Regions from separate parts of the Lentihominibacter sp. genome, predicted to be linked through region 1. Evidence: riboswitches for the same ligand, from Rfam matches in the RefSeq annotation. Region 1 holds a riboswitch; the other holds the start of a gene.

Region 1 (22,584 bases):
GAAACCTATGCTATATGTAAAATGCCTATGATGGTAGATGCGGTGGCAGGAGAAGACTGCAGCGTTCTTTTTCTCAATATGGATAAACTTCTTGATTGGAGTAATCTCGATAAATCGTGGTATCCGAAATTTCTCCATAATATGCTGTTGATGTCTACAAATAAAAATCTGGGGCTGTCAAATCGGATTTTCTGCACTTCTTCTAAAAATATCAGAAGCCGGGTGATGACATATCTTTCTTCTGAGGCTGTCAAGAGCGGCAGTATGGATATTGTTATTCCCTTCAATAGACAGCAGATGGCTGATTATCTTAATCTTGAACGCAGTGCATTATCAAAAGAACTGGGAAAAATGAGAGATGAAGGGATACTGGAATTCAGAAAAAACAGATTCAGACTTTTTCGCCTTGAAGAATAAGCAGGCAATGAAAATATAAATAGTAAAAGGAGAATAATATGAGATACAGAAATTTGGGAAATACAGGGCTTAATGTCAGCGAGATCGGAATGGGATGCGAAGGTTTTGCAGGAGATGAGTACAGAGAAGCCGGAAGAATTTTTGATGCGGCGGAAGAGCTGGGGATAAATTATTTTGATCTTTATTCATCTGACCCGAAGCTGCGTGAAAGCGTAGGAAAAGCTATAAAAGGCAGAAGAAAAAAATTCATCATCCAGGGACATATATGCTCTGTCTGGAAAAACGGGCAGTATGAGAGATCCAGAGATATAGAAGAAGTAAAATCAAGTTTCATGGAGCTTATGAGGCTTATAGAGACTGACTACCTTGATGTGGGGATGATCCACTATTGTGATTCTATGAAAGATTGGGACAACATATCAAATGGGCCTGTTATGGATTTTGCCAGGGAGTTAAAGAAAGCCGGAACTATACATCATATAGGTCTCAGCAGCCATAATCCACAGGTAGCTTTAAAGGCTGTCAGAGAAGGAAATATAGAAGTGCTGATGTTCAGTATAAATCCTTGCTATGATCTTATGCCTGCCGATGAAGACGTGGAGGAGCTGTGGAATGAAAGAAATTATGAGAAGCCGCTTATAAATATGGATCCACAGAGACAAGAACTTTATGAGACATGTCAGAGACTTGGAGTAGGAATTACTGTGATGAAAGCATTTGGAGGCGGTGATTTGCTGGATGAGAAACTTTCCCCGGCAGGCAGGGCTCTTACCGTTAATCAATGTATTCATTATGCTATGACAAGGCCGGCTGTGTCGACAGTTTTGGCGGGGGCTCGTTCTGCCGGTGAACTGAGGCGAAGTGCATCATATGAGGAGGCCTCAGACGAGGACAAGGATTATGCTTCTGCTCTGGCATCGTTTCCGAATATAAGCTGGAAGGGCCATTGTATGTACTGCAGTCATTGTGCTCCATGTCCAAAAAAACTTGATGTGGCTTCCATTACTAAATTTTTAAATCTCACTGTAGCGCAGGGAAGAATTCCTGAGACGGTAAGAGAACATTATGAATTGCTGGGGCATTATGCAGGGGAGTGTATAGAATGCGGAGCCTGCGAAAAAAGGTGTCCTTTTGAAGTGAACATAATAGAAAATATGAAGAAAGCCAAAAAGATTTTTGGCAAATAAAGCAGGAGTCAAGGTGAACTTGTGTCTTTGTTTTGTCTATAGTATACTTTTAACAGTAAATAATAATTGCTGTATTTGATGAGGGTGTATTGAGATGGCCAGCAGTGAGGATTTTGTTTGGCATGTATCGGAGCAGTGTTCTAAAGTAGGAAATATTACGTATAGGAAAATGTTCGGAGAATACGGACTGTACTGCGATGGGAAAATATTTGCTTTGGTATGTGATAATCAGTTTTTTGTAAAAATCACGAGTTTTGGAAAGTGTTTTAAAGCTGAGCTTAAAACGGCGCCTCCTTATGATGGAGCTAAGTCATATTTTGTTATGGATGATTTGGATGAGAGAGATTTTTTTGGGTTAATTGAAGAGTTATATTTGCTGTGATATAATAAATAAGCATGATTAAAGGAGAAGTTAAGATGAATGATAGATATGCTAAAGCTCTTGAGCGGGCTTTATTTAATTGGTATTATACAGGAGATAATGCTCCGTCAGAGCCTGTTTTTAATGCTCTCAGTGAGGGTAGCAAAAATGGAATGCAGCTTCTTGTTCCCATTGAAATACCTGAAGCTCTTTTACAGCAGCTGATGAATGCCGAAAGCTTGCAAGAGGGGACGACTTTTTCCATAAATGAAGAGTTGCCGATACGTTTCGGACATATTCCTGTAGATGAAGACGGTCATTATCTTATACCGGTCTTTACAAGTGAAGAGCAGCTTAAAATGGGAGAGGAAAGTCCGGCTATGAATCAGCCGATAAATATTTTGATGGAATCATTGGATCAGTGGCCGGATTGCATAGGTCTTGTGGTAAATCCTTATTCAAATAAAATTCTTATAGATCGCAATATCAGGGAAAAAATAATAACTTTTTCACCTAAATCCCATGTGGCTTTCGTGAAGGGAAGTGTTCTTGATCTAAATGTATCGGCTGTTGTGAATTCAGCGAATAAAACGCTTCTGGGAGGTAAGGCAGTAGATGAGATATTGCTTGCAGAGGATGAAAATATTCATGAAGCATTCCTGTGCGGAGGAGGGCTCAACGGTGCGGTGCATGAAGCTGCAGGGCGCGCTCTTTTTGACGAATGCAGATCCTTGGGCGGATGTAACGTGGGAGATGCGAAGATGACGGGAGCCTACGGATTATCCAATGCAGAATATATAATCCACGCTGTCGGACCTATATATATGGGTGATGAAACTGAAGAAGAGAGCCGCAGACTATTGGCATCATGCTATAACAAAGCGCTTGATCTGGCGTCAGAAAAGGGCTGTGACAGCGTGGCTTTTCCATGTATATCTGCAGGAGCGCAGGGATATCCTATAGGCAAATCAGCGTTGACTGCACTGATAACAGTAGTAGAATGGTTTGAGGCACATCCTGATGTTGTAATGAATGTGTATCTGTGCAGTTTTACGGAAAATGAGTATAAAAACTATCTCAGACTTATTAAAAATTAAGAGTTGAAACGGGTGAGCACCTACCGTATGCAAGGCTGTTGCATACGGTTTTATTTTTGAGAGAGAAAGGAGCTTTTATGATTGAACATATATTTGGCGATGATTTCAAGAATATAGTTAATACGCTGGTAAGGTTCAGCCTGCCGCTTATTTTAAGTGGTATTTTGCAGCAGCTTTATAATTGGGTGGATGCTTTTATAGTAGGAAATGTAGAAGGAGAGCTGGCACTGGCGGCAGTAGGTGCAACAGGAACAGTTATCAATTTTTATATTATGGCCATTACCGGATTTACTCTGGGGTTGGCTATTCTTTTTGGACAAAAATTCGGAAGCGGTGAGCTGGATTATATTCCGAAGGTATTGTCTACTTTTACAGTAATTCTTGGGGCAAGTTTTATTATATTGTCTCTGCTGGGAGCACTCACTACAGTTCCTTTGCTTGAGCTTCTGCATACTACCGGTGATACGATACATATGGCTGCGGATTATTTACAGATCATATTTGCCGGGATCCCTTTTATGGCAGTATATAATGTATATTCTGCAGCTATGAGAGGAACAGGAGACAGCAAAGCTCCGTTTCTCGCGATCCTCGTATCTTCTATAGTAAATATTGTACTTGATATTATATTTGTTGCTTTATGGGGATGGGGTGTCAGAGGAGCGGCAGCTGCAACTGTTCTTTCACAAATATCGATGGCTGTGTTCATAATAATTTATGCGTCAAGCAAATATACGTCTCTTCGTTTTTCATTCAGGGAAAAGTTGGTGGACAAGGGGTGTTTGGTTCAGGGATTTAATTTTGGGCTGCCTCCCATGATACAGTCCAGTATAACAGCTTTTGGAAGTATAATATTGCAGAATTTTATGAATGGATTCGGGACTCAGACAGTTGCGGCTATTACTACGGCTTATCGCATAGATACTATGGCGCTTTTGCCTATTATCAATCTCGGTTCCGGAATTTCTACTATAGTGGCTCAGAATTACGGGGCGGGGAAAATAAGGCAGACCAGAAAAATTTTTTTTGTGGGAACTGCTTTGATGGTGATAGTTTCAGTTATGTTGACAGCACTGATCGTATTGGCCGGAGGTTCTTTGATAAGTCTATTTGGTGCAAGTGAGGCTGCTATAGATATCGGACGGAATTTCTTTTACCGTTTGGCAAGCTTTTATCTTGTGTTTGGCATAGCTACAGCTATGAGGGGCTATATTGAAGGGCTGGGGGATGTGGTATACTCCAGTGTTGCAGGAATAGTTTCTCTGGCAGTTCGTATTATATTGTCTTATGGGCTTGTTTCTTTTTTTGGGAATATGGTTATAGCATACGCTGAAGCTTTTGCATGGATACTTCTATTGATAATGTATGGAATAAGAGTTTTTGTTAAACATCCGGGCTGATTTATTTTTATTTTTGCTGTTATAATCACCTTATTAAAGATAGTGGGTTTATATATTATGATATAAATTCAAAGCAAAAAACAAACTCGGAGGAAAATGAAATGTTTTGTTATCAGTGCTAAGTCTTGCGGAATAGTTTCTCTCAGTAAATCTGATGTCGATGATTATGTAAATACCGAAATAACGAAAGCAAATAGAATCCCATCATCTTCATATATCTGGAGATGATGGGAGATCATGGTTTTATTGTTTTTTTATTATAGTGTTCTCCAGAGTTGCCATTACCTGCTGTATATCTATTGGCTTTGCAATGTGATCGTTCATACCGCTGTCCAGACAACGTTTTATATCCTCTGAAAAAACATCTGCTGTCATGGCGATGATAGGAAGATCAGCATCCGGGCGGAGCAATGATCGGATTGCTCTTGTAGTTTCATAACCATCCATTACCGGCATTCTGACGTCCATCAGAATGGCGCTGTAGTAATTGAGTTCTGATTCCTCGAACATTTCGAGGCAACGTTTTCCGTTTTCTGCATGATATAGTTTAAGCCCAAAATCAGTCAGAAGTTCGTATGCTATTTCCCAGTTAAGTTCATTATCTTCGGCTACTAAAATATGTTTCCCTTGAAGGCCGTGTTTTTCTTCCTTTAAAGTGTTGTTTTCATCGGGCAGATTGTGTTCTTCTCTTTTCGGAACACATGGTTTCAGGTCCAGTGTTATATGAAATTCGGAACCTTGATCAATGTGGCTCTTCACTGTAATGGTTCCGCCAAAAGCATCAATAATATTTTTTGTAATTGCCATACCCAGACCTGTACCTTCTGTGCGCATGATATTTTCTTTGTTTTCGCGTGAGAATGAGTCGAAGATTATTTTTTGGAATTCTTCTGACATTCCTATTCCGTTATCTTGTACTATGACGTGTGTACGTATATATTCGCTGTTTTCCTCAGGTGTTTCCTGCCATACAGTCAACCTTACAGTTCCGTTCTTTTTAGTAAATTTAACTGCATTGGACAGTAGATTCAAGAGGACCTGATTAAGGCGTACATTGTCACAGAAGACCATATCTTCAGTAATATCATGAATAAACAAATCAAATAATTGATTTTTTGCGTTTGCCTGAGGTTTTATTATCTCTGCGGCAGTATTAACTGTTTCGCGAAGAGAAGTAGGAGTGATATTGAGTGTTAGTTTACCGTTTTCGATTTTTGACATATCCAATATATCATTGATAAGCCCTAAAAGATGTTTTCCTGAAAGTATTATTTTTTCAAGATAGTTTTTCATATCGTTTTCATTGTCTGTTCGGGATTGGGCAAGTGTAGCAAGGCCCAATATTGCATTAATAGGCGTTCGGATGTCGTGGCTCATATTTGAGAGGAATTCACTTTTTGCTTTATTGGCATGATCTGCTTCAGCTTTGGCAGCCTCAGCATCGGCTTTGGCTTTTTCAACGATACTCCTCTGATGCTTCTCCGAAAGATAATAAAGTATAAAACTTCCCAAAAGAATGCACAAAATGATAGAACCGGATATCATTACAGCTTTGAGACGCAGGTCACTGTTGGATTGTATGATACTGTCAGTAGCGCCTTCAGGCATAAGGGTTACCAGATACCATTCTGAATTTGTGAGCGGAGAATAGAAACAGTGATGATTTAGTGTACCGTCAGAAAAATACAGAGAAAATTTTTCCCTGTCTGCCATTTTTTGCTTTATATCAGATAACGTTTTGTCACTGTCCATGCCGCTGGCTTCAGCCAGTTTTGATACCCTGTCCAAATAATTGTTTTCTGTTGCATTATCATCGTTTTTGATGATAAAAGAGCCGTCGTTTCTGATGATGTGAGAAAGACATCCATCGCCATTGTCCTGCAGGGACAGTTCCTCATTCAAAAAATCCATGGGACCGCCGGTAACCAATGCTATTCCGTTATTTTCTCCAATGGAAAAATCAGCAGGTACTCCCTGTAAGAACAATAAATCGCCTGATTGAGTTTCTCCTAGAGCTACTTTATCGATGTCGTTTTTTATCGATGTGCGGAACGGCTGTTCGTTTATGATGTTGATGGTTTCATCTTTGTCTTGATAAATCGTGAGAAGATTTCCGTCCTCCTGATACATACCTATGAAAGTAAAACCAAATGCATCAGCTCCCACTGAAAGATTGTACATGATGGTATCATAATTATCTTCGTTTTGAGCTTCTGATAAAAGTGACTGAGCTTGCGAGATACGCAGATTGATAATAGTGTCAAAATGATGTTGTATTTCACTGCTGCTCTCCTTCATATGAACCTGATTGATTTTACTTACCGAGTCTTGATTGATTTTTTCAAGATAGTTTCTCAGAATTCCGAAGACTGCAGTGGCTGCCACAAGGACGAACACCGTCGAGATGATCCAGAATCTCCGCATATTTGATATTGACCTTTTTTGTGGCTTTTTTTTAAACATAGAGTTTCTCCAATACGACAAATAAATATAGAATTTTAATTTCAACGGGTTACAGTATAGCATTATTCTTATGGGTACAACAAGGCTTTTATAAAAGCCGAAGAGACTGAAAATCATTTTTCATTTTTGTAAGTTTTTTTATATCCGTTGCCCCAGTTTTCCATGGCGTCCAATATAGGACGCATAGATTCTCCGAGATGGCTGAGAGAATATTCTACTCGCGGAGGAACTTCCGGGTATACCGTACGGTTAATGATTCCATCAGATTCCATAGATCTGAGACTGTCAGTCAGAACTTTATGGCTTATACCTTCGAGATCTTTTTGAAGTTCGTTGAAACGCCATGGCCTTACAAGGAGATTCCGTATAATGAGAAGTTTCCACTTGCTGCCTATGAGTTGTACTGTTGTTGCAACAGGACATGCGGGAAGTTCGTCTTTCTTTTTCATGATATCATTACCCTCTTTTTTTATTTAACGTGATGAATTTCAAAATATTGTTTTTATTTTAACATAAGGCAAAGTTTGGAGCAATGATGACTGTATGGCAGATTGACGTATATATCATGCTGTTAAAAAACTTTATACTATAAAGTCTGAAATCATGAAAAAGTAACAAAAAGGTGCGTATTCTTATAAAAAAGTGCGTACTTGTTGCAAAGACAGGCTTTTTATAAAATAACTCCTGAAACAAGGGAGGGAAAAAATGAATATTGCAGAATTTAAGGTAGATGTAAAAAAGTGTATAGGTTGCGGAAAATGTGTAAAGGTTTGTCCCGGCGGGATACTTTATATGAATAAGAACAATAGACCTGAAATAGAATCAGTCGCTGAGTTTGGATGGAATGGCTGCTGGAAATGCCAGCATTGTTTAGCTGTATGTCCGACAGCGGCAATATCAGTGTTTGGGCTAAAACCCGAGGAGAGTATCATGATTCCTGATATAACTAAAGCGGGGCAGATTATGGACTCTTTAGTTGTAAACAGACATTCGTGCCGAAGATATAAGAATTGTAATGTAGATAAAAGTATAGTCAATCATATGATTGATTTGCTGGCAAATATACCTAATGGAGGCAATAAGCAACAAGTGGAATTTATTCTTATAGATGATAAAGATAAAATGGAATATTTTCGCAGGCTTGCATATAGAGAGATGGAGAAGCTTGCAGCAGATGGGATATATCCGAAAGGATTCGACAGACAATCTTATCAGCAGATGAAAAAGTGGGAAAAGACTGTAAGACCTGATATGTTGTTTTGCGGAGCTCCTCATTTGCTTATACCTCATGTACCTTTGGGAAACGGAACTCCGCAGCAGGATGCAGTGATTGCCGGAACATATTTTGAACTTTTATGTGTTTCGAAAGGGATAGGAGCAGTGATGATGACGTTTTCTCTTGATTATCTGGAGCTGATGCCTGATATCAGGGATATTCTGCAAATACCTCATGATCATTATGTGCCGATGATAATCGGATTTGGGTATCCACAGATAACTTATAAGAGAGGTGTTCAAAAAAAACTTGAGAAGAAAAGGACAAAAAGACCTTTTTCTGAAATATTTCTGAAATGATGTTTGACCATCAGTATTAGAAGTGTTTTGTATATACCCTCAGACAAGGAAGGATTCTTTGATTTAGGTGTTTGGCCGATATACAGAAAGAGTTTCACATTGGGAGATGTTTAAAGAAGATATTAAGGGATTTTTATATGAAGCAGGCGCATTGTTTACTTTGCGGATTTTGTTTTGAAAAGTGTCCGCAGCAGTATGTAGAAAGGAGAAATCATGATTGAAGAAACAGTAGTCTTATTAATGGAAAGATGGGATTTTTTTGCAGGACTTTTGACAGAACATTTACAAATATCTTTTATATCTATTTTTATATCTATAGCAGCGGGTCTGGGAATAGGCATATTGATCAGTGAATTTAAAAAAAGTTCAAAGATAGTTATGGGAATAGTCAATTTTATTTATACTATACCATCAATATCCCTTCTCGGATTTTTAATCCCTTTTTCAGGGATAGGAGATACGACTGCAGTTATAGCTCTCAGTGTGTACGCGCTTTTGCCTATGGTGCGCAATACTTATATAGGTATTGCGAATGTCAGTCCTCTGATAGTTGAAGCAGCTTCAGGGATGGGAGGCACTAAAGTTCAGGTTCTTTTTAAAGTAAAGTTACCTTTGGCGATGCCTGTGATAACAGCGGGGATACGTAATATGGCAGTAATGACTATTGCTCTTGCAGGAATAGCATCTTTTATAGGGGCCGGAGGTTTGGGCGTTGCTATATACAGAGGGATAACTACAAATAATAAAGCTATGACTGTTTTAGGGAGCTTTTTAATAGCTTTACTGGCTGTCTTGGCAGACCTTGTGATAGGAAAGATAGAGAAATATACTTATAAGCATAAAGCAATTTAAAGAGTAACAGGGAGGATAAAATGAAGAAGAGGACAGTTGTTTTGATAGTTGGGATTTTATTGGTTATTGTAGGTTTTACAGGATGCAGTAGTAAAACAGGTGTTATAAATATGGCTACTAAACCTATGACGGAACAGTATATTTTGGGAAGTATGATAAAAATACTGATTGAGCAGGATACAGACCTTACGGTAAATATAACGGAAGGAGTGGGAGGCGGTACATCTAATATACAGCCTGCTATGGAAAGAGGCGAATTTGATTTTTATCCTGAGTACACGGGTTCCGGCTGGAATGCTGTGTTGAAAGAGGAAAGCATATATGATGAAAGTATGTTCAGCGAACTTCAGAAAGGCTACGATAAACTGGGGATGACATGGTGTGGTATGACGGGTTTTAATAATACATATGGAATTGCGGTGACAAAGGAAGTTGTTGAAAAGTATAATATTAAGACTTATTCTGATCTGGCAGCTATATCAGGAGATTTGATATTCGGAGCAGAATATGATTTCTTTGAGCGTGAAGATGGATACAGGGCTCTGTATGAAACGTATGGAATGAAGTTCGCTGATACTATGGATTTAGATATAGGTCTTAAATATGATGCTCTCAGACAGAAGAAAATAGATGTTATGAATATCTTTACAACAGATGGTCAGCTTTCAGCCGCAGATGCTGTGGTTTTAGAAGATGACAGAGGTCTATACCCGTCATATGTATGCGGTTTTGTAGTAAGGAATGATTTGATCAGAGAATATCCGGAGCTTCAGAGTGTCTTTGATAAGATGGACAACCTTATAACTGATGACGAAATGGCAGGGCTTAACTATAAAGTAGAAATAGATGGACAGTCTCCGGAAGATGTGGCAAAAGATTTTTTGCAGGAAAAGGGGCTTTTAAAATGACAGATAGTAAAATAATAAGATATGAAAATATTTCTATGGTATATAGTGATAGTCAGGTGATAAGTGATATTAATTTTGAAGTGAAAAAAGGAGAGTTTGTTACTGTCATAGGATCATCCGGGTGTGGCAAGACTACTCTCCTGAAAATGGCAAACGGGCTGATTATTCCCACATCAGGAAATGTGATAGTGAATGGTAAGAATACAAGGCAGACTGATCTTACAAGTTTGAGACGCAGCATAGGTTATTGCGTTCAGGGAAGCGTACTGTTTCCTCATATGACGGTAGCGAAGAATATTGCCTATGTACCGAACCTTCTCAATAAACGAGATAGAAAGAAAATAGATGCGGCAGTCGATAAATGGATGAATATAGTAGGACTGGAATTTTCCATGAAAGAAAGATATCCTTATCAGCTTTCGGGAGGTCAGCAGCAAAGGGTAGGTATAGCCCGCTCTCTGGCAGCATCTCCTGAGATTCTTCTTATGGATGAACCTTTTGGGTCGGTAGATGAGATAACAAGAGGGATGCTGCAGGATGAGATAATACGTATACATGAGCAGACCGGTATAACAATTTTATTCGTTACTCATGATATTAATGAAGCAATGAGGCTGGGGACTAAAGTTCTTGTTATGGACAGAGGATGCGTAAAGCAATACGACAGTCCTGATGCGGTAAGAAAAAATCCGGCTGACGAATTTGTGGAAAAACTTTTATTCAGATCAGTAGAATGATAATTTTGGAGAATAGTTATGGATTATAAGAGGATAGAAAATACAATCTACCTTCGTGTAGATAAAGGCGAGTCGGTAACAAAATCTATATATGATATCTGCAGAAAAGAAAATATTTTAACAGGCTATTTTCAGGGAATCGGTGCATGTGATAAAGCTGAGATTTCTTCGTGGGAGCCGGAAAAAAATGATTTTAATGTGTCTTATATTGAAGGAATGCTGGAAATGGTTTCTCTTATGGGGAATATATCTGAAGGAGATTCAGGAGAACCGTTCCTTCATGGCCATGCAGTATTTTCGTCATTCAGTGAAAAAGGTAATATAATTGTGGTGGCAGGACATTTGCAGGATGCTAGGATAAATTATACAGGGGAAATTATAATCAAGACGGCAGATGAAAAAATCAGAAGAATGACTGATATTGATACAGGCATTGACATATGGTATTTATCATGATATGGAAGGAGCTAACAATATGTTTTTTAAAGTTTTTAATGAGAGTGAAAAGAATACCTCAGAAGTTATAAAGCATTTTAAGAAAATCATGGAAAGTACGCAAGCCGTTGTAATTGGGGCGGGAGCCGGTCTTTCTGCATCAGCAGGATTTGAATATGACGGAGAAACCTTCGGTAGATATTTCTTTGATTTTGAGAAAAAATACGGATTTCATGATATGTATTCGGGGGGATTTTATCCGTTTGAAACTTTTGAAGAGCAATGGGCATTTTGGAGCAGGAATATTTATATCAATAGATATCAGAGAATCCCTAAAAGTGTATATGACGATTTGTACAGTGCTGTTAAGAATAAAGATTATTTTGTAATAACAACTAATGTGGATCATTGCTTTCAAAAGGCAGGATTTGCTAAGAAGAGACTTTTTTATACTCAAGGAGATTATGGTCTTTGGCAGTGTTCAAAACCTTGTCATAATGAGACATATGATAATGAACACAAAGTAAGAGCCATGCTCAGGGCTCAGGGGTTTTCTTTTGATGCAAAAGGCATGTTGTATATAACTGAAAAACAGAGCCTGAAGATGAGGATTCCTTCACGTCTTATACCGAAATGTCCTATTTGCGGCCGTCCTATGTCTATGAATTTGAGATCAGACAGTACGTTTGTGGAAAATAACAGCTGGCACGAAGCTTACGAAAGGTATATGACATTTCTGAGAAATCACAGGAAAAGCAAAATATTGTTTTTAGAGCTTGGAGTGGGAATGAACACTCCCGGTATAATAAAATATCCATTCTGGCAGATGGCAGCAAAAAATCACAGAGCATCATATGCTTGTATTAACCAAGGTGAAGCAGTATGCCCGGAAAACATAGTACAGAGAGCCACATGTATAAATGATGATATAGGTAAGATCCTTAAAAAGATAGCATGATGGCTGTGGTTGTTGAGAGAGGAACACGATATGACACACGATGAAAAAAGATTATTTCTGATAAAAGCACTTTTAGCAGAATCAATGAAATATCCTGATATGGAAGTTTCTGATGAGGCATATTTTCAGGACAAGCTTTTAAGAGGACTGATGAATGTGCGCCTGCCAAAACCTGTAAGTACAGAATTTATTAAAATTCAGGATCAGTATTTATCTGAAAAGGTAAGATTAAAAGGAGTTGTTTCGGCTGAAAAAATTCTATCTGTGAGAGATGAGTTTGAGTCAATACTGCCTTCTGCAGATCGTATCAGTTTGTGGAAAGGAGATATCACAAGACTTGATGCTGATGCTATCGTGAATGCTGCCAATACTACCATGCTGGGATGTTTTATTCCATGTCACGGGTGTGTGGACAATATCATTCACAGCATAAGCGGAGTACAGCTGAGGCTTGCATGTAACGAAATGATGAAGGGACATAAAGAGCCGGTCGGAAGTGCGAGATTAACTTCTGCTTTTAATCTTCCAAGTAAATATGTACTGCATACAGTTGGACCTGTCGTATCGGGAGAACTTACGAAAAAACAATGCCATCAGCTTTCATCCTGCTATAGTTCCTGCCTTGAATTGGCTGCGAAAAATCAGCTGAAATCAGTAGCTTTTTGCTGTATTTCTACAGGTGAATTTTTATTTCCGCGTGCAAAAGCAGCTGAAATAGCCATAAAGACAGTTACTGATTTTTTAAAGAAAAGTACAGAAATAAAAAAAGTTATATTTAATGTTTTTAAAGAGGAAGATTATGATATTTACAGGGGAATTATCTGTAATGGGTAATATCAGATTTTAAATAAAATGCATTTTATTGACATTTATTGCTTGTTTATCATATAATAAATACATATACCTATATAGGTATAGTGATGGGAATAATATGGAGGAATGATATGAGACAGTGTATGGATGCAGACAATCTGCACAGAAGATTAAAAAAAATAATAGGCCAAGTGCAGGCTATAGATAGAATGGTGGACGAAGATGTTCCCTGTGAGGATGTACTTGCGCAGATAAATGCTGCGAAATCAGCTCTTCACAGAGCCGGGCAGGTAGTTCTTGAGGGACATATTAAACATTGTGTCCGTGATGGCATAGAACATGGTGACGCGGATCAGACTATTGAAAACTTTACTAAAGCTGTAGAGCGGTTTGCCAATATGTAATAGAGTTTAGTCAGCAGATAATTTAAGCTTTTAAGTATGCTTATAAGGGTAATCAACACACAGTGCTCTTAGTAAGCATATTTTTTTTGGGGGGAAAATTGTATGAGGATAATAAAACAAATTCATCTTGACAACTAATACCCCTATAGGTATAATTTGCTTATAATACTTATACCAGCATAGGTATAATGAGAGGAGTTATTATGAAGATTTTTATGAAAAAGGTGGAAACTTTTTTAAATGTTGGAGGAACTGTAAAAGAGATAATATTGCTTGCAATTTCCGGTATATCTCTTTTGTTAAGTATCTTTCATATTTTTGACCTTTCTTTTGATTTAGCGTGGATAGCTATAATCCTGTGCGGAATTCCTATAATTCTTGAAGCTGTCATAGGCCTTGTCACTGAATTTGATATAAAAGCAGATGTACTGGTTTCAATGGCGCTTATTGCAGCGGTGTTTATAGGAGAAGATTTTGCTGCAGGAGAAGTGGCATTTATTATGCAGCTGGGAGCGCTTTTGGAGGATATTACCGTTGAACGGGCAAGAGCCGGGATAGAAAAACTTGTTCATCTTACTCCTCAGACTGCAAGAGTTATAAAAAATGGTTCAGAAAAGATTATATCTGCGCAGCAGGTAGCTGTCGATGATATTCTCAGAGTATTGCCCGGAGAGACTATTCCTGTTGATGGGATTGTTCTATCAGGGAAGACGTCGGTGAATGAGGCTGTTATGACAGGAGAATCTTTACCAGTAGACAAATCGGAAGGTGATGAGGTTTCTTCGGGTACTGTAAATCAGTTTGGCCCTTTTGAGATGAAGGCTGTAAAAGTAGGAGAAGACAGTTCTATTCAGAGAATGATAAGACTTGTACAGTCAGCGGATGCGGGGAAAGCAGAGATCGTTGGCATAGCAGATCGATGGGCTACGTGGATAGTTGTTGTGGCTTTGGCAGCAGCAGGATTTACATGGCTTGTATCAGAAGAGCTTATCAGAGCAGTAACTATTCTCGTGGTTTTTTGCCCATGTGCTCTCGTACTGGCAACTCCTACTGCGATTATGGCAGCTATAGGGAACGCTACGAAACACGGATTTCTTGTACGTGAAGGAGATGCTTTGGAGCGATTGGCATCTGTTTCTGAAGTAACTTTTGACAAGACCGGAACTTTGACATATGGAACACCTGAAGTAACTGCAGTAAGAAGTTTTTTGAGTCAATATAGCTATGAGGATATATATGGTTTTTGTGCTTCAGCGGAAAAGCTGTCAGAACATCCTCTGGGCAAAGCTGTAGTTAGGTGCTATATTAACGAGATGGGAAAGGTTCCCGAACAGCCGGATGAATTCAGAATGATCCCCGGAAGAGGCGTTTCCTGTGTTATTAAAGGGAAAAAACTGTTGGCCGGAAATGAAGCTATGATGAAGGATAACAATATTCTGTTTTCAAAGGTACAGAAAGCTGCTGTGAATATGTTTTCAAATCGGGGATGTACGAGTATATATGTAGCTTCAGATGGAGAACCTGCAGGCTATTTGGCTTTGTCTGACACCGTAAGATCGGAAAGTCCTGATATGATAAAATCTCTGATTTCACTTAAAATCAGACCTGTACTTTTGACAGGAGATCATAAAAGTGCAGCAGTTTCTATAGCGGAACGTTTAAATATCAAAGAAGTATACGCAGAATGTTTTCCGGAAGATAAGCTTGGCATGATAGAGCAATATCAAGAACAAGGAAAAAAGATCTGCATGATAGGTGATGGTATAAATGATGCTCCAGCCCTGAAGAAAGCCGATGTGGGAATTGCAATGGGAGAAGTTGGAAGCGATATAGCAGTGGATGCGGCAGATATTGTACTTATAGATGATGAAATCAAAGAACTTCCACATCTTCTTGCTCTGTCAAAAAGAATGATGGCAACCATAAAGTGTAATATGAGCTTTTCTATGATATTGAATTTTATTGCTGTCATACTTGCTATTACAGGTATACTTACTCCTGTGATAGGAGCACTCGTACATAATGCCGGATCTATTATTGTCATTGTAAACTCAGCTATACTTTTGAACTGGAGGAGTAAAATTAAAGTTTAGGCATATTAACAGAGTTTAGTTTTTTTGCACCTTTAATTTTATCCATGGTAAGCACATAGGTTTTATGAATGTAATATAATTGATTTTACTTGGCAAACTGGATATAATATAGACGTGTTATATATTAAAAACAGGAGGCTTAAAGAAAAGCTATGGATTATGAAATTGCTATGGAAATGCAGAGAATATGTACGGGTGAAAAACGAGAATTGACAAGGGGACAAATCGCAGGTGAAATAATAGATCTTAAAAGCCTGACAAAGGGTCTGAAACCCGAAACTGTAAAAAAATGTGAAGAATATTATGAGAACATGATAGGCAGTGGAGAACGTAAGCTTTACGATGTGGATATGCTTATGGAGGAGACTGAATCGATAAAAGCTGATTTTGACAGCTTTATGAAGAATCATAAAGCTGATGATGCCTTCAAAAGATTATATGATGATATTGGAGACTTTTTTCAGATTCCTCCGTTCGAGGGGCTCGATAATATAGAGTATGGAGTTCATGAGGTGTGTGTATTTTCTATTCTTGAGTATTTTACATGGAAAACCCTTTCTAATCACGATCATGAAACATGCCGAGCAGAGTACAGAGAGAGTATAGCAGAAAGAACTTTTGAAGAAGTAGCAGATAAATGGATAGCGGTGTGTGACGATTTACAGAGGAGATATCAGAAGATAGATGGAGATGTGAAAGACCAGTACGGTCTCAAGCTCAAGTTGGCAGGATGCTGTGTTATTGCGGTAACGGCTATAAGGGATCAAGATTCATTTGTTCTTGATATGGCACAGACAGGAGCTTCAGAAAGAGCTAAGGATATTGTGGACGCCCGCGAAAATGAAACATATAAAGAAGGTGAGAGTATTCTAAATGATAATGTTGTAAAACTCTTTGATTTTGTTTATTCTCAGATCCGTGAAAATAGGAAGATATCGTAATGAAGATGCTTTTAGACAAAGATCTCCTTTATGAAATATTATCTGTAGTTGAGGAGATTCCGGAGGGCTGTGTTGCGACTTACGGACAGATTGCGAGACTTATAGGACGTGAAAAAAATGCTCGCCTTGTAGGAAGGGTTCTTTCAATGTCTGAGTTATATGGGGAATATCCGTGCCATAGGGTGGTTAATCATGCAGGTCGACTTGTTCCCGGATGGGAGGATCAAAGGGGGCTTTTGATGAAGGAAGGTGTTCCTATGAAGGATCTGAACCATGTAGATATAAAGAAATGTCTGTGGGAAGAATAAATATATTCTGTTAAATTAAGATATTATGAAAGTTTCTTGGAAATTATGTGAGATATGTTGACTACTATGTTATTTTGTGAATAATAACATAGTAGATTTTTTGTTGTGTAAAAAATGTTAATAGGAGGTATCTTTGCAGGTTATATCGTCAGAAGAGACAAAAACAAGAAATCATCTGATGGATAATATCAAAGGAATATTGATGATTTCCGTGATAACGGCTCATTATTTGAGAGTAGGAGGGAGCTTTCAGCTGTCGTCTTTTGACGGGACAGTATATATCACAGCGTTCTCTTTCATAATGCAGGGCTTTTTATTCTTTTCCGGATATTTTTCCAAAAATCTGCAGAAATGCAGAGACGGAGCTGTGAAAAATTTTCTTTTACCGTATATAATTATGATGCCATTGATGTTTATAAGCAGGTATATACTTTCAGGCAATGCGGAGCTTAATTTTTTTAAACCATCTTTTGCTTTGTGGTTTATGCTGGTAATGTTTGTGTATAGGTTTTTTCTTAAGTCGATTTATAAGATTCCATATATTGTACACATAAGTGTATTTTTAATGCTGATCTCTGGATGTATTCCGTTTTTAGGTGAAGAATTAGCATTAGGAAGGATATGTTCTTTTTTCTTTTTCTTTATTTTAGGGTATAAATGCGAAGAAAAACACATTGAGAAAATAAGAGATATACCGAAGGGTATCATGATCATTGTTCTGATATTTCTGGTTGCATTTTCTTTATTTATGGCATATGGTGAAGTCTGGGACACCGAGGTATGGCAGATGAAAGAATGCTATTTGGCATTTGGGATGAGTAATTTTGAGGGTATATTTGCCAGGTTGGTTTTAGCAGTGACAGCTTTGGGATGGATTATGGTATTGATTAATCTTGCGGGAAAAAAAGAAAGTTGGCTTTCCTGTATAGGGAGGAATACCATGACGGTGTATTTGCTGCATATCCCTATAAGGTATATAATAGAAAGCACAGGGGTAGCCGGTGAGGGAAATGTTTTGTATCATGGAATATTGGCGGCTGCTGTGGTTCTGTCTGTATATGTTTTGTCAAGACCTGTACTTTCCTTATACTATAATAAAATATTGTATTTTTGTTATGATATATTGATAATAGGGGCAGTTGGAAAATGTATGAATCTTATTCACAGAACATATAGGATTGCAGCAGAAACAAGAAAAAAGTATAATCTCGGGGAAAATACAGATAGAAGAGAAGGATCGACTCCAGTACGGTATGAAAGAAAAAGTGATTACTGATAAATATGGAGTATTTGTCGGATAACAGTAAAAGTGTTTTCAGAACAACATAAATTCAGAAGGATATCCGGCATTATTTTAATATTGCAAATATATTATACAAATACAGCAAGTGGATATTAAAAAGTCACTATATATAGTTGACTTTTTTCAGTATTTACTGATAAAATATTATCAACGTAATAAATGAATAAAGATCCGAGTCCTTATTTCCTTCGCTTTGGCAAAGCATGGAATCAGGAACGTTAGGGTCTGCGTGGAAACACGCATTCCTCCCGCATTTGGAAAGGATAAAGTGCCGGCTCTGTATAAAACCTGAACAAGTGCATATTCGATGCCCTGAAGCAATAGTTTTTAACAGAGCATAAGCTCGATGACATCTGTCTTTAGCATTTTAAAGGCCCTTTTCGCTGTGCGGAAAAGGGTTTTTATTATGCGAGAAGTATCGCTCAGGTATTTTGTTGTTGCGTAGTTAAAGTAATGTTGTGAAATCGGAGGCAATTATTATGAATTTAAAGAAAATGACCTTGAACATCAACGGCGCTGACCGTATGTTCATCTGTGATCCTGAAAAGGATACACTGGCATCCGTACTTCGTCGTCTGGGACTGACGGGAACAAAGGTAGGATGCGGCACAGGCGTGTGCGGCGCATGTTCTGTGATATTAGACGGAAAAGTTGTCCGCTCATGTACAAGAAAGATAAGCAGGATAGAAGAATACAGTTCTGTTATGACGATTGAAGGTATTGGTACCGCTCTTCACCCTCATCCGCTTCAGTATGCATGGGTAAATTTAGGTGCGGTTCAGTGTGGTTTCTGTGTTCCGGGATTTATTGTTTCAGCTTATCAGCTTCTGCAGGAAAATCCTGATCCTACGAGAGAAGAAGTTCGTGACTGGTTCCAGAAGCACAGGAATGTGTGCAGATGTACAGGTTACAAGCAGATAGTGGATGCTGTCATGGAAGCTGCTGCTATCATGCGCGGAGAGAAAACTTTTGAAGATATTACATATGATTGGTCAAAAGATATCGAAGAAGGTTTCTATGGAAAGCCTCTCGTAAGACCTAATGCTATGGCAAAAGCATGCGGAGTATGTGATTATGGTGATGATATAGAGCTTAAGATGCCGGCTGAAACTCTTCATGCGGTTCTGGTAATGCCAATGAAGACTAACCATGCCAAAATACTGAACATTGATTTCTCCGAAGCCGAAAAAATGCCTGGAGTTGTTAAAGTCATCACGGCGAAGGATCTGGAAGGCGCAAATAAACTTATGGCATATCAGTTCTCGCCGAGAACAGTTGAATTCGAGCAGACTCATAAACTTCTCCAGGACGAAAAGATCGTAAGATGGGGAGATCCTGTCGCAATGGTGGTTGCTGATACTAAAGATCATGCAAGAGAAGCTGCAGGAAAAGTAAAGGTAGAGCTGGAACAGCTTCCTGAATACATGAGTTATCTTGAAGCAGTTAAACCGGATGCGCAGAGGATTCACGCGTCATTTGACAATATATACAGTACTCAGCCTGTACTCAAAGGCGATTATGACAATGTAGCCAATATGATAGATAATGCTGAGTATACAGTTGAAGGAAGCTTCTATTCATCAAGAGAGCCTCATATGTCCATAGAAGGAGATACAGTTCAGGCATACTATGATGAAGATGGTAAGCTTTGTGTACATTGTAAGACAATGACTCTGTATTTTGACAGAGATGATATGGCAGAAGCTATCGGAATACCTGTGGAAGATCTTCGTGTAATAGAGAATCCTACAGGCGGTTCATTCGGATGGGCAATGAACGCAGCTTCATATGCGTTGGCAGGAGCAGCAACAAAGGTTACGGGTATGCCTGTGGCATTATCAATGACTTATGCTGAATTCATGGCATTCTCCGGTAAGCGTTCTCCTGCATTCTTTAATGCAAGACTTGCATGTGATGAAAACGGTAAGATTCTGGCAGGCGAATTTGATTCAGGACTTGACAATGGTGCATATCCTGAAATGGGTGATGATAAGCTTACTAAGATTCTGAGATTCATGTTCTTCCCTTACTATGTTCCTAATGTTGTCGGACTGGCAAGAAGTGCCGTTACTAATCACAACTTCGGCGTTCCTTACAGAGGATACGGTGCACCTCAGGCTTATACATGCGGCGAAGCTTTGATAGATATGATGGCTGAAAAGATGGGAATGGATCCATTTGAATTCAGATATAAGAATATAGCAAGACCGGGAGATACAAACCTCAACCAGAGAAACTTCCTACAGTATCCAATGGAAGAAATGATGGATACTCTCAAACCTATTTATGATGAAGCTGTAAAGAGAGCCAAGGAAGAAGACACACCTGAAATCAGAAAGGGTGTAGGTATCGCATGGGGCGGATACAACGTAGGTCTTGGCGGAGTTGATGAAGCTACTGTAGCTATCGAACTTGTAGGAGACGGCAAATTCAGAAAGTATGATACATGGCAGGATCAGGGACAGGGTGGAGACGCAGGTTCACTGGTATGTACGTTGGAAGCGCTCAGACCTTACTTCCCGGAAGTTACACCTGATGATGTAAAAGTAATACAGACAGACAGTAAATATTGCCCTAATACAGGTGAATCAGCAGGTTCAAGATCTCACTTTGCAAACGGTAAAGCATCTATCGTAGCGGCTAAAAACCTGGCAGATGCTATGCGTAAGGAAGATGGAACTTACAGAACTTATGATGAAATGATAGCGGAAGGCATTCCTACACGATATGACGGACACTGGGTAGCGGCAGATGAATGGGATTACTTCGATTTTCTGGATCCTAATGATGGAAGCGGCGAACCTACTTATGCTTATACTTATGCTCTGTATCTGGCAGAAGTTTCTGTGGAGACAGCTACAGGAAAGACTACAGTTGATAAGATGACTTGCGTTGACTGGGTAGGTAAAGTAGGTAACATTCAGTCTGTAAACGGTCAGGCGTTCGGCGGTATGTCTCATTCTATAGGATTTGCTCTTTCCGAAAACTATGAGGATGTCAGAAAAGATACTAATATGCTGAGAGCAGGAGTGCCTTATATCAAGGATATTCCTGATGATATGACGGCTATACATCTTGACGGATACGATGAAAGAGGACCTTTCGGTTCATCCGGGGCTTCAGAGGCATTCCAGTCATCAGATCATGTAGCTGTAATAAATGCTATTAATAATGCATGTGGAGTAAGAATTTATGATCTGCCGGCGTCTCCTGAGAAAGTAAAGGCAGGAATAGACGCTATCGCCAGAGGAGAAGAACCTTCTAAGCCTGGCAAGTATTTCCTCGGTTCCGATATGTATGAAGAGCTGGAAAAACTTAAGGCAAATCCATTAAGCTGGGATTAATATGCAGAATTGATTTTAAAAAGCAAAGTAATGACGATAGACCGCTGATATTCAGTGGTCTATCATTTTATCATATAGGAATGGCGAGGAAAGGAAAATCAATATATGACGAGTTTTTATGTCCATATATGTGAGAAAGGACATGTAAAGACGGATTTCAGAAGGGTAAAAGCGGGGCAAGTGTGCAGTGAATGCGGCTCTTCATTATTGGATTCTTGTCCGGCTTGCGGGCAGTTGATAAAAAAATGGTATTATTATGGATCAGTTCCCAGAGGGCCAAAAGCAGAAAGCGTTAAGAGGCCGGATTCTTGTACGAGGTGCGGCCGTTTATTTCCATGGTCTGTCAGAAAACCAAACGGTTTTCAGAACAAAGACAGATGAAATAAGACAGTATCTTTACTTTCAAAGTATTGTAAGGTATACTAAATAAAAAGTAATATCTTAACAGGAGGAGAAGTAAAAATGCAGCAACAGAATAATAATCAGAACATGTATGACAATCAGGGCCCCAACGGGGAGATTCCGGGAAAGAACCAGGCGGTGGCATCACTTGTATTAGGTATAATATCAGTTGTTCTCTGGTTTTTTGGCTATTCGGCTATAATTTCTGTAATATTGGGAGTTATAGGGCTGGTTCTTGCATCTAAATCCAAGGAAGCGGGATTTGACGGAGGATTAAGAACCGCAGGGTTTGTGTTATCCATAATAGGAACCATAGGCGGAGCCTTTTTCTTTATTGCATGCGTTGCATGTGTAGGCATGTTAGGAATCGCGGGTATAGGAGCCGGAATGTGATATCGGAAATAGTGATATTAGGCAGGGAAATCCCTGTATATGGTTTGATTGGAATATTGGGCGTATGCTTAGCACTGGCATATGCCTTATTTTCTTGCAAAAAATTTGCTCTTGATAGAGATGATACTGTATATATTTTTATTTTCGCAGCGATAGGAGCTGTTATAGGAGCGAAAATCTTGTACCTTATGGT
Region 2 (10,782 bases), on a different contig from region 1:
TCAAGTATGCTGCCCTCTTTTATTTCTTCACCGGGTTCTATGATCTCTGTTCCTGTGGGAAAAATCGCCACGTCCGGTTTTTTCACCACATCTATTTCAAGGATTCCTGCTGACAGCAGCACACCTATATCTATAGCTCTGATCTTATGGCTGCCGGGCAATATCATTTCTCCCGCAACGATATCCTCTCCTATTGGTCTTATATGCTGCCACGGAGCCGCCGATGATGTTATTCTCACTCCGTCATCTGTTTCCACTATATCCTCTGCCATAATTACGGCATCATATGGATTGTGAACAGGATCCCCCGTATCCACTACAGTATACATATTTTCCTGCAAAATTACCGGAGAAGTCTCTGTAGCGCCTTCCGTATCTTTTGCCGATACAGCGATTCCGTCCATAGCCGACGCATTGAAAAGAGGTGAGCTGTATCTGGCGTATACTGCGCTCATAGTTACTCTGCCCAGACTTTCCGTTACCGGAATCGTCTCTGCAGGCATGGTTAAAAGCCCCGAAACGGCCTTCAGATATTTTTCTCTTGCCTCATCCACCGAAATGGTGTTCAAATATAGATTTCTCTTCTTGCTCATATATATCCTCTCCTAAAACAGTGTAATCTCTACAAACTCTCCCTGTTTAAGTCCTTCCGAATTGGTATCTGTCAAAGTATATCCGTCAGCCCTTGTCAAAACAGTCATTAAGCCGGACTTTCCCAGAACAGGTATTGCATCGTACACCCCATCACTGCCCTCTGTAAGCTCCAGCGGCATACATGTAGCCTTTCCCCCTGCCGACGGCACATTTTCCGTAATACGCGCAATGGTTTTCTTTGGCTCTTTCTGACAGGTAAGCTGTCTGTACAGCCATGCTATAAACAATTCGAATATCAGCAGCGCAGCTACAGGATGTCCCGGCAGTCCTGCCAGTATTGTCCCGCTTTTGCCGTCATATGCCAAAATAGTAGGCTTTCCCGGTTTTACCGCTATGCCATGGGTAAACACCCCAACGTCTGACAGCTCCTCCATTATGTCTGCAGTATAATCCTTATCTCCCTGAGAACTTCCTCCCGATACGATTACCACATCACTGATGTCCATAGCCTTTGAAATGGCATTCTTTATTGCATCTCTGTCATCTTTAAGAACAAGCTTCTCAGCTACGACAAAACCGTTTTTTTCAGCTGCTGCTGACAGGGAATGAGTATTTATATCTCTGGTCTGCCCCGGTTTTATGGCGCCGTCCGCACCTGCAAGCTCATCGCCTGTGGATATCACCGTCACCTTCCACGGCTTGAAAACCGGTATCTGCGAAACTCCGGCTGATGCCAGAACGCCTGTATCCTGCGGCCTCATTAAGGTACCTTTTCTAAGGAACACCGTCCCCATGCCGATGTCTTCTCCTGCTGATATGACATTCCTTCCAACCGATACAGAATCATACACAGCAATGCTGTTTTCATCAAATTTCTCTGTATGCTCTATCATAACCACCGAATCGGCACCTTCCGGCAGCATACCTCCTGTCGGAACATAACATGCCTGTCCGGGATTGATGCCTTTTGCGGCAGCTTCCCCCATGGACACTTCCCCCACAACATCCAGAAACACAGGAATGCTTTCCGAAACTCCCTGAGTATCTTTGGCTCTCACGGCATATCCGTCAACAGTGGACTTATTAAAGCCGGGAACATTTTCGGCCGCGGTAATATCCTCCGCAAGAACTCTGTTCCGACCTTTTGAAAAATCAATATATTCAACACCGGGAATTTTACCCGCCGCGTTTTCCAGCAGCTTGCCCCGTGCTTCATCAATGGTATCAACATTCAGCAATCTCATATCTTACAGTCCTCTTATCTAATTTATTCTTATTACTATCTCTTTACCTTCTTCATAGCCATCCAGAGCCTTTACTGCGCCTATTACAACATTTTGCAGAGTCCTCTGCACAAAAGGCACCATTCCTATCTCTTTGCCGTCTATGATAAGCTGTATATCAACTTCCTCCTCATGTTCCTTCGTCTTTTTTTCAATCAGATCTGCCAATCTCTCCACTTCCTTTCTTCCATTAATGACAGGAAATCCTCTGTACTCCTGCATTGTTTCTGCTATTACTCCCGATATGGCAATAGCCTCATCGCACATTCTCTTATCTATATCATCAGTATTCCTGCCGGTAATTATTGTAGGACATTTTATTCCGCAGTCGCCTTCCAGTATTATAAAGTCCTCTTTATAATATTTTAAAAGAGCCTCTGCACTCATTCTCGAATCCATCATTATGACTGTATCATTTGGTCCCAGCGCCGTCACTGTGTATGCTCCGCTTTCCCTGTGAACATAAGTGTCCGTCCCAGGCACATCGCTGCGATATTCTTCATAATGTATATCTTTGAGAGTTCCCACCGTATAGCCTCGTCTTCTCAGTTCTTTTATAAGTGCTGAGACTGTAGTTGTCTTTCCCGTCTTGGAAAAACCTTTCACCATAACCATTCTCATTATTATTCTCCAAAATCTATTATTTCATATTGATGATTCATCAAATCCACCGTAAGCAGCTTGCCTTCAAGGCTGCTTTCTTTTCCAAGAAGCAGCTTTATTGCTTCCGCAACTTCCAGCGCCGAAATCACTGCAGGCGTAAAATAAGGATTCCCCGTATCATTTTCGTCTCCTCCGACAGATTCTCCTTCATATAAAGCCTCTATCATTCTTTGACCCGGCATTATAACTGAAACCTGTCCGTTCCAACCGGCCACCGCTCCATGAACAAGAGGAATGCCTGCCTCTTCACATGCCGCTTCCAGCATCTTTCTGGCCTCCGCATTATCAAGAGCATCCACTGCCACATCCGAATCTGCAATGATTTCCCTGACATTTTTTTCATCTATGAAGCTATTGACGGCGATAACTTCCACCTCTGAATTTATCAGCCTGCTCTGCACTGCAGCTTCCTCTGCCTTGGACTTTCCCATATTCTCCTCATTGGAAAATACCTGTCTGTTGAGATTGGTTTCATCAAAAACATCTCCGTCCACGGCGACAACAGTTCCCACGCCGGTGCGTACAAGTCCTTCGATTACTCCCCCGCCAAGACCTCCACAGCCTGCTACGCATGCTTTCTTGCCTGCAAGAATTCTGTTTTCTTCTTGTAAAATGGCAGTATGATTTCTCTCATAACGTCTTTTCCTCATATCATCCTCCCGAAACTTTTGAAAAGGCTTTCAGCAGATCGCCTTCCTGAAGCTTGTCATATATCATTACTCTCTTGTTGTTTACTGAAACAAATCCGAAATTTTTTATCTTCTTGTAATCCAATCCTGCAATCTTCAGCGCTTCATCACATGTACAGCCTTCAGGAACATCATATACACGTTCTTTATCTTCACCGAAATACTTTCTCAGCGTTCCTCTGAGCGTTATGGTTACCTTCATAATTACTCATCCTTTCTATAGGCCAAGTATACACCAACTTTACTTATTTATAAATACGCCAAAACCGGCAAGCTCTTTCTGCTTACCGGCTTTAGTCAAAATTTCAATATTATTTTCTACAAAATAGACCGAATCAGTTCTTCCGGCATTGTGCCGTCTTTATTCCAGCCCATTACTTCATAATACTGATCAAGCATATCATCAAAAGCTTCCTGAGGAATCTTCTGTCCCGCAGCCGGACCTTCGCCTCCCAGAGCTTCTCTTACAAGTCTCTTAGGGATCGTATCGTTGGCTCTGTTAAATCCTTCTCTCTGGTTGAATGCTCTTCCTATGTTGAGAACTCTTCTGCCGACTTCTCCCATTTCTTCGGCAGTCCACTTCTCCCCGGTTATCATAGTAAGCATCTCCGCCATAATGTCATATGTTATAGTCCCCCAAAAGTCGCATATGCATAACGAGAATTTAACTGCATTGAACTCTCCCAGTTCATATACCATCTGACCTTTTCCTTCTGATGTATACGGAGGAACTGCTGCGGCAAATACCTCCACATTCGGAGCATATGCTCTCATATGACATGCGCCTCTGTCGGAAACCGCATACGCCAATGACATTCCCCATGAACCACGTGGCTCATACTGAGGGAATTCAAGCCCTTTAACCTGCATAGCGAAATCTGTACCGCCATATTTTTCGGAGCAGTATTTCACGCCCTTGCATAAATCCGCTCCCACGCCTTCCTGGCGCGCCATCAGCTCTACCATCTCGATCATCTTATCAGCTTCGCCGAATCTGATGCCGAAATCGTAAAGACCCTTTTCTGTCATTTCCATGGCCCATACAATGGTGTCTCCAGCGCTTATGGTATCCAGACCCATATTGTCGCAGACTTCATTAAATTTTACTATATGCTCAGGATCTGTTATACCGGCATTAGGTCCTGCAACGGCAATAGTTTCGTACTCGGGACCTTCACATACGGCATTCCCTATCTTAAGGAAATTGCCGCAGCCCAGTCCGCAGCTTCCGCATCCTCTCTTGCCTTCTCTGTACTGCATGAGTACATCTCCGTTATATTTTTCCCATTCAGGATCGTTTGCTCCCGAGAAATTCTTGTAAGGGACTATTCCGCCGTCTCCGCACGCTTCAAGGAACGCTGTTGTTCCGGCATCGTAAACGAATGTATTGTCTTCCTGAAGAACATCATCGTGAAGTATCTCAAGTATTCTGTCTGTAGTCTTTTCTATATCAGCTACCTTTACACCCTTTGTTCCCTTGATAAGGATAGCCTTCATCTTCTTTGATCCCATTACAGCTCCGATGCCGCCCCTTCCGGCCTGTCTGTAATAGTCGGAATTTATACATGCCATATTGCTAAGCTTTTCGCCTGCAGGTCCGATAGACATTATGCTGTAGTCGGTACCGTACTGCTCCGCTAAAACAGCTTCTGCTTCATGAGATCCTCTGCCCCACAGATCTGCTGCATCAAGAAATTTCACTTTATCGTCTTCGATAACCACATAACATGGCTCCTCCGAAATTCCTTCAAAAATTATCATATCATATCCGGCGAACTTTATCTTTATACCTGCATGACCTCCTATGGAGCAGTCATTCATCGTTCCCGTAGCCGGCGATTTTGCTGCCACCGAAAGCTTTCCCGAACAAGGCACAGGAGTTCCTGTAAGAGGTCCTGTGGTCAGAAACAGCTTGTTGTCTTCACCCAGTGCATCGATCCCCGGGTCAAGCTCTTCATACATATATCTTATTGCCAGACCTTTTGATCCGATGTACTTTCTGGCAAAATCCATTCTCAAAGGCTCCGCGGAGGCCTTTTTTTCTTTTAAATTTATCCTCAATACGTTATTCTGATATCCCAGCATTGTCATAAACTCTACCTCCTTTGCCTATTCAAATGTAAGTGCATTCTGCGGACAAGTCTTCACACACTTAGGATCTCCCTTACAGGTATCGCAGATGTATGATTTTTCATCTCTTATCCTTACGACTTTTTTAGGACATTTTTCCGCACATGTACCGCATCCTATACATTTGTCAAAATCCACTTTAATGTATTCATCAATGCTTATTGCTCCCGTCGGACAATTCTTCTGACAGATACCGCAAAGAATACAATAATGATCCGCATATTTAAGCGCCCCCTTATCATAGTAAGTCTCTATGGCAATTCTGGCCTTTGAAGGTATGTACTCGCCTTCCTTGTATGCAGAACAGACCTGCGCACATAACTGGCAGCCTATACATTTAGCTTTTTTGAATTTGAGTCTTTTCATATTCCTTTACTCCTTCCCCATGCAGAATAGAAAATACATTTTCGTCTCTGTCAATATTTCCGCATATTAAAAAAGTGCAACAGAAGACCTTAAGAAAATGCGCTTTTCTTTGATTAAAAGGTTCTCCTTTGCACAATGGCAGGCTGCAGAATCACTTCTGCCGCCCTAACGTCCTCACCGGCATCTTGTGTCTGATGAGAATCGGAGTGATATTAATATATTTGATATAATTATAACGTACCCACTGAATTTTTGTCAATCATATTAACACCTATCATATCAGCAGCTCCCCCTCTATAAATTTTCTGGTTATCTCATTGCAAGGTTTTTTCAAAATATTTTCGCAGTCGCCTGTCTCTATAATCTTTCCCGCATGCATCATTATCACCTGATCACACATTCGTCTTGCCTGAGCTAAATTGTGAGTCACCGTAACTATGGTTATATCTTCTTTCTCACCTATTTCAACCAGCATCTTCTCTATCTCCGCTGTAGTATGAGGATCTATATTTGCAGTAGGCTCATCCAGCAAAAGAAGTCCCGGTTTAAATGATAATGCCCTGGCAAGTGCAACCTTCTGTTTCTCTCCTCCCGAAAGATTCCACGGTCTCTGTTTTTTAATCTTGTGAATATTAAGTTCCTCCATTAAAAGATTCGTACGAGTTAAAATATCTTCTTTTGAAAAACCTCTTATCTTTAGAGGATAGGCAATATTCTTTTCTACAGTTGAGGATATCAGATAGGGCTCCTGAAATACGAGACTTATATTTGTCCCAGGAAACTCTTTACTGCCATCGTAATAAATATTTCCACAGGTCGGCTTAAGTATTCCTGCCATTATATTGAGAAGCGTACTTTTTCCGGCACCATTAGGCCCTATGACAGCAGTTCTGCTTCCATGTTTTATTTCACCGCTGTCAATGTCAAGTACAGACCTCTCTCCAAAACTCTTTTTCAATAATCTCAGCAATATATGCAACAAATCACCTGCTCTCACGCTCCTGAAAATGATAAAGCACAGCATTCACCATAAAGGATATCAGCAAAAGGATTATTCCTACAGCTATAGCTCTGTCATAGTTTCCCATTCCTTTGAGCTCGGAAATATAAGTAGTCATAACACGTGTCTTACCTTTAATGTTGCCGCCCACTATCATTACTGCTCCCACTTCGGAGACAGCTCTGCCAAAACCTGTAACAACTGCAGTCGTTACTCCAACGCGCATTTCATAAATCAAAAGTCTGCCCCTGCGAATTCTTCCCGCTCCCAGCGTTATCCCAAGAGCATTCACTGCCCTTGCCTTTTCCTTAACTATATTGTAAGTCAAGCCTATGATTATGGGAGTAACAAGACAGACCTGCGCTATTACCATCGCAGGCACAGTATAATTAAGCTGCAGGCTTCCAAGAGGACCTCTTCTCATGAATATCAAAAAAACCGTCAGACCGGCTATTACGGGAGGCAGGCTCATAAACGTATATATGAGCCTGACTATAATTCCCTTACCTTTAAAATCATACGTTCCTATCAATATTCCAGCCGGAATTCCTATAACAGAAGATATTACAACAGATGAAAAAGAGATATAAAGAGACAGTCCCACTATCTGAAAAATTTCCTTATCTGCTGTAAATATTAATTTTATAGCTTCTGTAATCCCGTGTCCGATAGTATCCATATTATATATACCTTTACGCTTTATTTTGCATTTGGAACAAACAATGCTTCACCATATTCTTCCACACCGTATTCACCGATAAGATTCTGTGTATCTTCCGATACTAACCATTCCTGAAATTCCTTCGCTCCCTCATGGTTTATATTCTCATTTTTTTCAGGATTTACACAAATAACCCCATACTGATTATTGAGTAACCCGCTCGGATCTTTTTCGCAAAGGATCTTAAGCGCTGTCTGTCCTCCTACATTCAGCCATGTAGCTCTGTCGGACAATGTATATCCGGCTTTTTCGTCTGTCATGGTGATTACATCTCCCATTCCTGCAGCCGCTTCTATATACCAGTCTCCGGAAGGATTAAGACCTGCTTTTTCCCAAATAGACAATTCTTTCTTATGAGTTCCCGAATCGTCTGCTCTGGATACAAATATCTGTCGGTTTTCCATAATACTCTCAAATGCAGCCAACGCATCATCCTGTGCATTCTTGCTTACGCCCGCAGGATCCGCCTCAGGTCCAATGACAACAAAATCATTATACATTACGTCCATTCTTCCATCTTCATCAGCATGTCCTCCGTCGACATACTCTTTTTCTGCAGCGGGAGAATGAACCAATAATACATCAGCTTCCCCATTCTCTCCCATTTTCATTGCCTCTCCGGAGCCAACTGACACTACATCTACAGTATAGCCTGATTTTTTTTCAAAAACAGGCAGAATCTCATCCAAAAGACCGCTGTCTTTTGTACTGGTCGTAGTTGCCAGAATAATCTTTCCTTTGTTTTCCGTACTTTTCTCTTCATTTCCGCAGCCTGATAATATCGCTGTCATGGAGAACAATACGGCAAGAGCCAAAACTACTGTTAAAATTTTCTTTTTCATAAACTACCTCCGTTTTACATAATAATATCCAATAAATGACGATTGCCATTTATTATCATAAATATTCATTACATAAATCCCAAACAAAAAAGGAATGTATGTAATACGAGTTCTGCCGCAATTATCTACACTTTACGCAGAACAAACAAAAAAGAATTTTTCGGAATGAAAAATTCTTTTTTCGCCTTCATATCATTCCTTTCCATAACGGGAGGCCCGGAAGTTTCCCGACAGGCCCATCGACATATATCTCATGACCTTCGAGTTTTAGAAATATATGTTCGGAATTATTAAATTTTATGATTAACATCAAACTGTCTGTTACAGTTTAACATAATGTTGTTTAAACAACAACATTTTATAAAAAATCACTGTTCATCTTTATTATAAAAAGATTCCGCAGACTGTGGAAACAATATATAAGCCAGCAGTATCTCCTCAGTTGAAGCCTTTTCTCCCAGTTCTTTCTTCTTATTGAAAAACTCAGGCTTGAGAAGATCAGCAGGTCTGCATGTAATAGCCTGTTCTTTTCCCAACACCTTTTTTTGGACAGATTTATTAAAAGGTCTTATAGTCTTTCCGTATTCGCCTTTTAAGATAGCTTTTGTCTGCTTGCTGACCATCTTATAGCGTTCTCCTGTCATTATATTGAATACAGCCTGTGTTCCCACTATCTGTGAGGACGGAGTTACGAGAGGTGGCTCACCCAAATCTTCACGAACTTTAGGAATCTCTTTCAGCACCTCATCAAATCTTTCCTGCATATTCTGTTCCTTCATTTGCATATAAAGATTCGACAGCATTCCTCCGGGTACCTGATATTGGAGAGTTTTGGTATCCACATCCATCATTTTTATATCTATGAGACCTTCCTGCTCTGCATGCCTTCTGAATTTACGAAAATATTCAGCCGCATAAGTCATAGCATCTTCATTGAGCTTTACGTTTAGTCCTCCCGCTTTAAAAGTCTCATACATAACTTCGGTGGCAGGCTGACTCGTTCCCATTGAAAAAGGAGACAGCGCCGTATCTATGACGTCACATCCCGCTTCGGCCGCCTTCATATAAGTCATAGGCGCCACCCCACTGGTGCAGTGAGAATGCACATGAATTGGAACACTGACAGTTTTCTTCAGCATTTTTATTATATTCTCCGCCTCATAAGGCATAAGAAGTCCCGCCATATCCTTTATACATATAGAATCGGCTCCCAGCTCTTCCAGATCCTTAGCCAGCTTCTTCCAGTATTTAAACGTATATTTTTTCCCTACAGTATATGCCATGGCAAGCTGCACGTGCGCACCTTCCTGCTTGGCAGCATAAGCCGCCCGCTCCAGATTCCTCACATCATTAAAAGCATCAAATATACGGAAAATATCTATCCCGTTATCCACAGATTTGCGGATAAACACATCTACCACATCATCGGGATAATGATTATATCCCAGCAGATTCTGACCCCTCAAAAGCATCTGAAGTTTTGTTTTCTTAAACCTCTTTTTCAACTCTTTAAGCCGTTCCCACGGATCTTCGTTCAGATACCTCATGCATACATCAAAGGTAGCTCCGCCCCAGCATTCTATAGAATGATATCCTATCTCATCCATTACTTCTGCCACAGGCAGCATATCCTCAGTTCTCATCCTTGTTGCCATCAGGGACTGGTGAGCATCTCTCAGTATAGTCTCTGTAAATTTCACTTCTCCCTTATTAGAAAAAAACATATAACTACTCCCTTTATATTAATAAGTTGTAAATTTCTTCTTTTAACTCAAATTAGTTTACTAAATTATAAGGATTTTTGCAATAAAATCGTTAAATTTTTACCAGCAAGTACTGATTTCGCAAAACTCATATCTGAGAAACGCAGTATTATAATAATCTTACCTGAATTATTATACTCCTCCATAAATTTACAATACCCATTAAAAAAAGCTTCGTAACTGTCGGTCGTCTCTTTGAACTCAGGACTTATCCCACATCGGTCTTTTTAAGAGGAGGCCTTCTCCTCTCAAATTTTAATAATTTTTTTCAATTACACTATATGTCCGCTTTTAATAGTATCCCTTAAATTTAATAAAAATGTCTTCGTCATTTAAAATCCATCTGACTAAATAAACTGAATTATCTATATTTTATAAAGAAAAATATATACTAATATGGAAAAAACAAGTATAATAATCTTAAATTTACAGCAACAGAACGGGACAGCAGATTTATAAACTTACTTCAGTTTAATTTTATCTATGCGTCTAAGAAGGAAAAGAAATCATGAAAAAATGCCCTAACTGCGGCCATGAAGCCGAGACAAAATTCTGTACTGAATGCGGAGCCCAAATGGCAGATCCAGCCCCTTACTCATCCCGCCAAGATTCGGAAGTAAATACCCTGCCCGAAGAAATAATATCACCATATGAAGAAAATACATCCGGAGAAAGCTCGAATTATATGAATACTTCAGATCAAACCGGCCAAACGTCTGAAACAGACTCAT

Evidence for each region. A riboswitch is a leader RNA that binds a small molecule or an ion and turns the genes downstream of it on or off. The one in region 1 is predicted to bind molybdenum cofactor.
Region 2: linked by a shared signal. The riboswitch ahead of ACLR96_RS09400 (substrate-binding domain-containing protein) and the one ahead of ACLR96_RS02465 (molybdopterin-dependent oxidoreductase) in region 1 are both predicted to bind molybdenum cofactor.

Annotation. Positions count from the first base shown of each region.
Region 1 covers NZ_JBKTXS010000005.1:37,257-59,840, forward strand. Annotated here, with positions in the region: gene ACLR96_RS02365 (cyclic nucleotide-binding domain-containing protein) at 1-417, shown strand, start outside; gene ACLR96_RS02370 (aldo/keto reductase) at 456-1,604, shown strand; gene ACLR96_RS02375 (TfoX/Sxy family protein) at 1,699-1,986, shown strand; gene ACLR96_RS02380 (macro domain-containing protein) at 2,022-3,062, shown strand; gene ACLR96_RS02385 (MATE family efflux transporter) at 3,140-4,462, shown strand; gene ACLR96_RS02390 (hypothetical protein) at 4,559-4,690, shown strand; gene ACLR96_RS02395 (ATP-binding protein) at 4,706-6,925, opposite strand; gene ACLR96_RS02400 (winged helix-turn-helix transcriptional regulator) at 7,039-7,374, opposite strand; gene ACLR96_RS02405 (nitroreductase family protein) at 7,631-8,500, shown strand; gene ACLR96_RS02410 (ABC transporter permease subunit) at 8,714-9,352, shown strand; gene ACLR96_RS02415 (glycine betaine ABC transporter substrate-binding protein) at 9,373-10,260, shown strand; gene ACLR96_RS02420 (ATP-binding cassette domain-containing protein) at 10,257-10,997, shown strand; gene ACLR96_RS02425 (PCC domain-containing protein) at 11,016-11,453, shown strand; gene ACLR96_RS02430 (Sir2 silent information regulator family NAD-dependent deacetylase) at 11,473-12,390, shown strand; gene ACLR96_RS02435 (protein-ADP-ribose hydrolase) at 12,421-13,224, shown strand; gene ACLR96_RS02440 (metal-sensing transcriptional repressor) at 13,335-13,607, shown strand; gene ACLR96_RS02445 (heavy metal translocating P-type ATPase) at 13,811-15,700, shown strand; gene ACLR96_RS02450 (hypothetical protein) at 15,853-16,641, shown strand; gene ACLR96_RS02455 (MGMT family protein) at 16,641-16,949, shown strand; gene ACLR96_RS02460 (acyltransferase family protein) at 17,083-18,225, shown strand; molybdenum cofactor riboswitch at 18,410-18,533, shown strand; gene ACLR96_RS02465 (molybdopterin-dependent oxidoreductase) at 18,732-21,596, shown strand; gene ACLR96_RS02470 (DUF2321 domain-containing protein) at 21,702-21,977, shown strand; gene ACLR96_RS02475 (hypothetical protein) at 22,059-22,391, shown strand; gene ACLR96_RS02480 (prolipoprotein diacylglyceryl transferase family protein) at 22,388-22,584, shown strand, end outside.
Region 2 covers NZ_JBKTXS010000043.1:543-11,324, forward strand. Annotated here, with positions in the region: partial or broken gene ACLR96_RS09355 (molybdenum cofactor synthesis domain-containing protein) at 1-593, opposite strand, end outside; gene glp (gephyrin-like molybdotransferase Glp) at 606-1,838, opposite strand; gene ACLR96_RS09365 (molybdopterin-guanine dinucleotide biosynthesis protein MobB) at 1,857-2,498, opposite strand; gene ACLR96_RS09370 (ThiF family adenylyltransferase) at 2,501-3,190, opposite strand; gene ACLR96_RS09375 (hypothetical protein) at 3,192-3,431, opposite strand; gene ACLR96_RS09380 (aldehyde ferredoxin oxidoreductase family protein) at 3,548-5,320, opposite strand; gene ACLR96_RS09385 (4Fe-4S dicluster domain-containing protein) at 5,339-5,725, opposite strand; gene ACLR96_RS09390 (ATP-binding cassette domain-containing protein) at 6,000-6,707, opposite strand; gene ACLR96_RS09395 (ABC transporter permease) at 6,709-7,404, opposite strand; gene ACLR96_RS09400 (substrate-binding domain-containing protein) at 7,425-8,288, opposite strand; molybdenum cofactor riboswitch at 8,468-8,587, opposite strand; gene ACLR96_RS09405 (pyruvate carboxylase subunit B) at 8,657-10,012, opposite strand; gene ACLR96_RS09410 (DUF6591 domain-containing protein) at 10,078-10,263, opposite strand; gene ACLR96_RS09415 (Ltp family lipoprotein) at 10,560-10,782, shown strand, end outside.